Methylosarcina fibrata AML-C10: one gene and its partner. The protein of the gene in region 1 binds, or shares a complex with, the protein of each later gene. Links are inferred from orthologs where the notes say so. Each region holds a gene or a part of one and is shown in the gene's direction. Other genes may lie near its edges. The genes, in order: accD and accB.

The links.
Region 2: the proteins of accD (region 1) and accB are in contact, whole or in part, in a solved structure (PDB 8UXZ), measured with the Escherichia coli proteins. The link is inferred for Methylosarcina fibrata AML-C10 from one-to-one orthologs.

Annotation. Positions count from the first base shown.
Region 1 is NZ_KB889965.1:2,115,745-2,119,002, forward strand. The notes cover bases 326-3,258. They hold accD (acetyl-CoA carboxylase, carboxyltransferase subunit beta), read left to right. Parts: upstream 326-1,265; coding sequence 1,266-2,252; downstream 2,253-3,258. Other genes in these bases: trpB (tryptophan synthase subunit beta), read left to right, coding at 326-416; trpA (tryptophan synthase subunit alpha), read left to right, coding at 413-1,231; folC (bifunctional tetrahydrofolate synthase/dihydrofolate synthase), read left to right, coding at 2,276-3,258. Outside these bases: more of trpB, read left to right, coding at 1-325.
Region 2 is NZ_KB889965.1:3,116,079-3,119,353, reverse strand. Bases 133-3,082 are described here. They hold accB (acetyl-CoA carboxylase biotin carboxyl carrier protein), read left to right. Parts: upstream 133-1,359; coding sequence 1,360-1,806; downstream 1,807-3,082. Other genes in these bases: accC (acetyl-CoA carboxylase biotin carboxylase subunit), read left to right, coding at 1,827-3,082; aroQ (type II 3-dehydroquinate dehydratase), read left to right, coding at 910-1,356; A3OW_RS0114720 (hypothetical protein), read left to right, coding at 133-703. Also shown: more of A3OW_RS0114720, read left to right, coding at 1-132; more of accC, read left to right, coding at 3,083-3,170; prmA (50S ribosomal protein L11 methyltransferase), read left to right, coding at 3,232-3,275. UniProt on the Escherichia coli protein: This protein is a component of the acetyl coenzyme A carboxylase complex; first, biotin carboxylase catalyzes the carboxylation of the carrier protein and then the transcarboxylase transfers the carboxyl group to form malonyl-CoA.

The DNA of each region.
Region 1 (3,258 bases):
CCGCAGGCGACGGCGTCGCCACCGGCCGCCATTCCGCTCCGCTGTGCGCAGGCCGGCCCGGCGTGCTGCATGGCAACCGCACCTATTTAATGGCCGACGACGACGGCGAAATCATCGAGACTCATTCCATTTCGGCCGGGCTCGATTATCCCGGAGTCGGGCCCGAACACGCTTGGCTCAAGGACACCGGCCGCGCCAACTACGTCAACATCACCGACAACGAGGCGCTGGAAGGCTTCTACGCCCTGACCCGTACGGAAGGCATCATTCCCGCGCTGGAGTCAAGCCATGCGATGGCTTATACGATGAAACTGGCTCCGAAAATGAACAAAGACCAGACCATTATTGTCAACCTGTCCGGTCGCGGCGACAAAGATATGCAAACCATGGCCAAGCGCGAGGGGATAGAACTGTGAGCCGATTAGCCGCCAAATTTGAAGAATTGTCGAAAGCGGGCCGCAAGGCTCTGATTCCGTTCATTACCGCCGGCGACCCCCATCCCGATTTCACGGTGCCGATGATGCATGCGATGGTCAAGGCCGGCGTCGACGTGATCGAACTGGGCGTGCCTTTTTCCGACCCGATGGCGGACGGTCCGGTCATCCAGCGCGCCAGCGAACGCGCCCTCGCCCATAAGATGAGCCTGCGGCGGACCCTGGCGATGGCGATGGAATTTCGAAAAATCGACCGGAAAACGCCGGTGGTGCTGATGGGCTATTTGAATCCGATCGAAGCGATGGGCTATGAAGATTTCGCCAATGCGGCTCAGCGGGCCGAAGTGGACGGCATTTTGACGGTCGACCTGCCGCCCGAAGAGGGCGAGGAATGCGGGGCTCTGCTCAAGGCGCGGGGCATCGACCCGATCTTTCTCTTAGCGCCCAACAGCAGCGACGAGCGCATCCGGAAAATGTCCAGGATCGGCAGCGGCTATCTTTATTACGTGTCGCTGAAGGGCGTTACCGGCGCCGGGCATCTGGACATCGCGGACGTGGAAAAAAAACTGAAACAAATCAGGGCCAACGCCGCTCTTCCGGTCGGCATCGGTTTCGGCGTCAAGGATGCCGAGACGGCAAAAATAATTGCGGACATCGGCGATGGCGTCGTGATCGGCAGCGCCCTGATCAGCAAAATAGAAAACAATCTGGATGATCCCGAGCGCGCTAAAATTGAAATCGTCGAATTGTTAACGGCCATGCGCCGGGCGATGGACAATTCGACGGCAACGGCATGATCCCAATGAAGTACGAAGAGGCAGATAGAAGACGATGAGTTGGTTTCAGAAACTGGTTCCATCCACAATTCGAACAGAAAACTCCAATAAAAAAGGGACCGTTCCCGAAGGATTATGGAACAAATGTCCCAGTTGCAATGCAATACTCTACAACCTGGAACTGGAAAGAAACCTGAGCGTCTGTCCGAAATGCGAACATCACATGCGCATTCCGGCGAGAACGAGGCTGGACATCTTTCTCGATGAAGAAGAGCGTGAAGAAATCGGCAAAGGCGTAAAACCGGTCGATCCGTTAAAATTCAAGGACAGCAAGAAATACAAGGACCGCATCGCCCAGGCGCAAAAACAAACCAAGGAAAACGACGCTCTGGTCGTCATCAAGGGCAAGCTGAAAGGCCGGGGTATTGTCGCGGCCGCCTTCGATTTCAACTTCATGGGCGGCTCGATGGGCTCGGTCGTCGGTGAACGCTTTATCCGCGGCGTCAACAAAAGCCTGGAGCTGGGCATTCCGTTCATCGTCTTTACCGCCAGCGGCGGCGCACGCATGCAGGAATCGCTGTATTCGCTGTTCCAGATGGCGAAAACCAGCGCAGCGCTCACCAAACTGTCCGAGCACGGCATTCCTTATATTTCCTTTATGACCGACCCGACGATGGGAGGCGTTTCCGCCAGTCTGGCGATGCTCGGCGACATCAACGTAGCCGAGCCGAACGCCCTGATCGGCTTCGCCGGTCCCCGGGTCATCGAGCAAACGGTGCGCGAAAAATTGCCCGAAGGCTTTCAGCGCAGCGAATTTCTTCAGGAACACGGCGCCATCGACATGATTATCGACCGGCGGGAAATGCGCGATAAAATAGCGAGCATTCTGGCCATGCTGACGGCAGGCCGAACGCCGGCCTTTGCCCCGGCCCTTGCCGTCCCCGATACCGACGCGAACGAGGTTGCCGAAACGCCCGAAACGGAGCCGCTGCTGGACAGCATAGCCACCGATATCGAACAGAATCTTGATCAGGATGAATGACTGCATCCGGGCGCAATCGGTTAATGCAGCATTTTGATACCCTGAAGGGCTGGCTGGATTGGCAGGAAAGCTTGCATCCTTTGGCGATAGACCTCGGACTGGAACGGGCCGCCAACGTTTTTTCCAAACTGAATCCGGATTATCTCAAGCCGGTCACCGTCACGGTAGCCGGCACCAACGGCAAGGGTTCCTGCGTCGCCTATCTGGAAGCGATCTATCGGGCCCAGGGTTATCGGGTGGGCGCCTATACCTCGCCTCATATCCTGAAGTACAACGAACGCATTAAAATCGACGGCCAGCCGGTAGAGGACGCTGCGATTTGCGCCGCCTTCACCCGTATCGAGGCGGTGCGCGGCGACGTCACCTTAAGCTATTTCGAGTTCGGGACCCTGGCCGCCCTTGATCTGTTCTTTCGATCGAAAGTCGACATCCAATTACTGGAGGTCGGCTTGGGCGGGCGGCTCGATGCGGTCAATATCATCGACCCCGACGTCTCGCTGATCAGCAGCATCGGCATCGATCATACCGACTGGCTGGGACCGACGCGGGAAGACATCGGCAGGGAGAAGGCCGGCATTTTCAGGGCGGCGACTCCGGCCATTGTCGGCGATCCGGACCCACCCTTTTCGATCTTTCAGACGGCCGAAAGCAAAAAAGCCCGGCTGTATTGCATCGGCCGGGATTTCAGGTACCACAAACACGGGAATGAATGGCACTGGAGCGCCGATCGGCAACAATGTTTGCATTTACCGGAACCGGCTTTGAAAGGCGAACACCAGTATCGCAACGCTTCGTCCGTGCTATTGTCGGTATCCCTGCTCCAGGACAGGCTGCCGGTCAGCGACGCGTCCATCCGTACGGGTCTGGCGGCGACTCGCCTACCCGGTCGTTTTCAGTTGATCGACGGCGATGTTCCGATCCTCCTGGACGTCGGACACAACCCTCAGGCGGTCGGCACCCTGGCCGAATACCTGCATGAGCATTTTCCGGGCAAACGCGTGCATGC
Region 2 (3,275 bases), 1.0 Mb from region 1 along the record:
GCCGATCAATACGGCGGCGGATTGGGATCAGCTCGGCCAATCGAGCGAGAAAAGGGAACAATGGCTGACGCCGCTCAAGTCGATTGAAAGGCAATGGCTGGCCGTGTTGAAAAACACCAACGTCACCGAAATGGAGCGGCAGTTGTATCCTCTCCTGACGACGGCCCAAAAGGGCGACGGCACCGTATTGCTGCAGAATCATCTGGGGAACTTCGGCCTGGAAAAACTGTTGAATCCGCCGACTCCAATTCCGGCTCCGGCACAGGAAGGCGCTGCGAACGGGGCCGCTTCCGAGGAAAAAACGGCGGTTTCTGAGGCGGTCAAAGACGTGCCCGAAGCGGCCAAACCCCCGGCAGTCCCGGCGGCGGTGACCGAAATTCCGGGAGAAGGGCTGATCGTAAACGCGCGCCAGTTGGCTCAGGCGTTATCGGGCTTGATGATCGACGAACTGAGTTGCGCCCGCCCCGTCCCGAGACAGTCGAGCGACAACCCGGCCGGCAATGTCGGCATTCTGTTGTTTACCACCCAAGCCGGGAGCCCCAGGGACAAAGGCGGCGCGATGGAGTTCGAGTTTGTCGGCGGCAAAATTACCCGTATTGCCTTCCAGCTTCCCACTTACCGGGATTTCGCGCAGGACGTTCTGGATCGTCCCGAAGTGGGCGGCTGCCGGATCGATGCTTCTTTTTTGTCCGGATTGTCTTGATCGGCGCAGAAAACGCGCGCGCCCGGCCGTGCGGAAGGGGAGCTTCGGTACTCCCCACGGGCGGCCTATCGGGCAGAAACTGCTCCTAAACGCCGGACTTCTTCCGCGATCTGGCAAGAAAAATAGAATATCTGGACAATACTTTTCAATTTAGGCAAAATTACCGCCCTAAAATTGCATCATTAGAAGGGTTTTTAAAAAAGCGAATGGCGACGATTATCGTATTGAATGGACCGAATTTGAATTTATTGGGTATCCGCGAACCTGGCCACTACGGTAACAAGACGCTGACAGACATCAGGCAATCCCTGGAAAAAATGGCCGGGGAGCTGAATCACTGCCTTCATTTCCATCAAAACAACGCAGAGCACGAAATCGTCGAGTTGATCCATCAGGCTTATCACGACCGGGCCGACTTCATCATCATCAATCCGGCGGCTTTCACCCATACCAGCGTCGCCGTTCGCGACGCCTTGCTGGCGACAAAAATTCCTTTTATCGAGGTTCATTTATCGAACGTGCATGCGCGCGAACCTTTTAGAAAACATTCCTATTTTTCGGATATCGCCAAAGGCGTTATTTGCGGATTAGGTGCAACGGGATACGAACTGGCCTTACAGGCCGCTCATCAGATATTAGCCGAGAGACCATAACCCATGGATATTAGAAAAATAAAAAAACTCATAGAGATCATCGAAGAATCGGACATTGCCGAGTTGGAGATTAAGGAAGGAGAAGAAGCCATCCGTATCAGCCGTTATTCAAGCGCCGCGGCGCCCGTCGTCTATGCTTCGGCGCCGGCGCCCGCCCCGTCGGCCGCGCCGATGGCCGCGCCGTCTGCCGCGACCCCGGCCGAGGAGAAGATTAGCGGTCACGTGGTCAAGTCGCCGATGGTGGGAACGTTTTACCGGTCCGCCTCACCCGGCGCCAAAGTGTTCACCGACGTCGGTCAAAAAGTTCAGGTCGGCGATACCTTGTGCATCATCGAAGCGATGAAGATCCTCAATCAGATCGAGGCGGACAAAAGCGGCATCGTGACCAAAATTATGGTCGAAAACGGCCAGCCGGTCGAATACGGCCAACCCTTGTTCATCATTGAATAAACTAACCGGGCGAGGGATTCATGTTTGACAAGATCGTGATCGCCAATCGGGGCGAAATTGCTTTACGTATTTTACGGGCCTGCCGCGAGTTGGGCGTCAAGGTCGTGGCCGTGCATTCGGAGGCGGACCGCAATCTGAAACATGTGCGCCTGGCCGATGAATCGGTCTGCATCGGACCGGCGCCGTCGGCCGACAGCTATCTGAACATTCCTGCCATCATTAGCGCGGCGGAAGTCACCGACGCCGAGGCCATCCATCCGGGCTACGGCTTTTTGTCGGAAAATGCCGATTTTTCCGAAAAAGTGAAACAGAGCGGTTTCGTTTTCATCGGTCCGAATGCCGACACCATCCGTATGATGGGCGATAAAATTTCCGCCAAAAAAGCCATGCAGGCGGCAGGTATTCCCTGCGTGCCGGGCAATGGCGACCCATTGAGCGACAATCCGGAAAAAAACCTGAAGCTGGCCGCGGAAATCGGTTATCCGGTGATCATCAAGGCGGCTGGCGGCGGCGGCGGCCGGGGCATGCGCACGGTCCATACCGAAGCGGCTTTGCTGAGCGCGATCGAGATGACCAAGGCCGAAGCCGGTAGCGCTTTCGGCAACGCCACGGTCTATATGGAAAAGTTTCTGGAAAATCCGCGCCATATCGAATTTCAGGTGATGGCCGATGCGCACGGCAACGCCATCCATCTGGGCGAGCGCGACTGCTCGATGCAGCGCCGCCATCAGAAAGTGGTGGAAGAAGCGCCGGCTCCGGGTATCACCGAAGAGCAGCGCAAGCTCATGGGCGAGCGTTGCGCGAAAGCCTGTCTCGACATCGGCTATCTGGGCGCGGGTACCTTCGAATTTCTTTATGAAAACGGGGAATTCTACTTTATCGAAATGAACACCCGCGTCCAGGTCGAACATCCGGTCACCGAGATGGTCACCGGTTTCGACATCGTCAAGGAACAACTTAGGATTGCCGCCGGCGAGCCTTTGTCGATCACCCAGGACCAGGTCGTCATGCGCGGCCATGCGATCGAATGCCGCCTGAACGCCGAAGATCCGAAGACGTTCATGCCGTGTCCCGGCACGATCGAGCAGTTCCATATGCCGGGCGGGCCGGGCATCCGCTGCGAAACGCATATTTACAATGGGTACAAGGTGCCGCCTTATTACGACTCGATGATCGGCAAGCTGATCGCGCACGGCGAGAATCGCGCCAGTGCGATTGCCCGAATGAACACGGCGTTAAGCGAAATCATCATCGACGGCATCAAAACCAATATTCCGCTGCAGCATGACATCATGAACGACAGCGCGTTCGCGGCCGGAGGCCAGAACATCCATTACCTGGAAAAGAAACTCGGCCTGAGCTGAGGCTTTTTGCAAACAGGGTGACGTCCTCACCCTGTACTGGCACCCTCTGAAAATTCATCTTATGACCTGGCATCAAATTTCCGTCATTACCGATAAAGACACCGC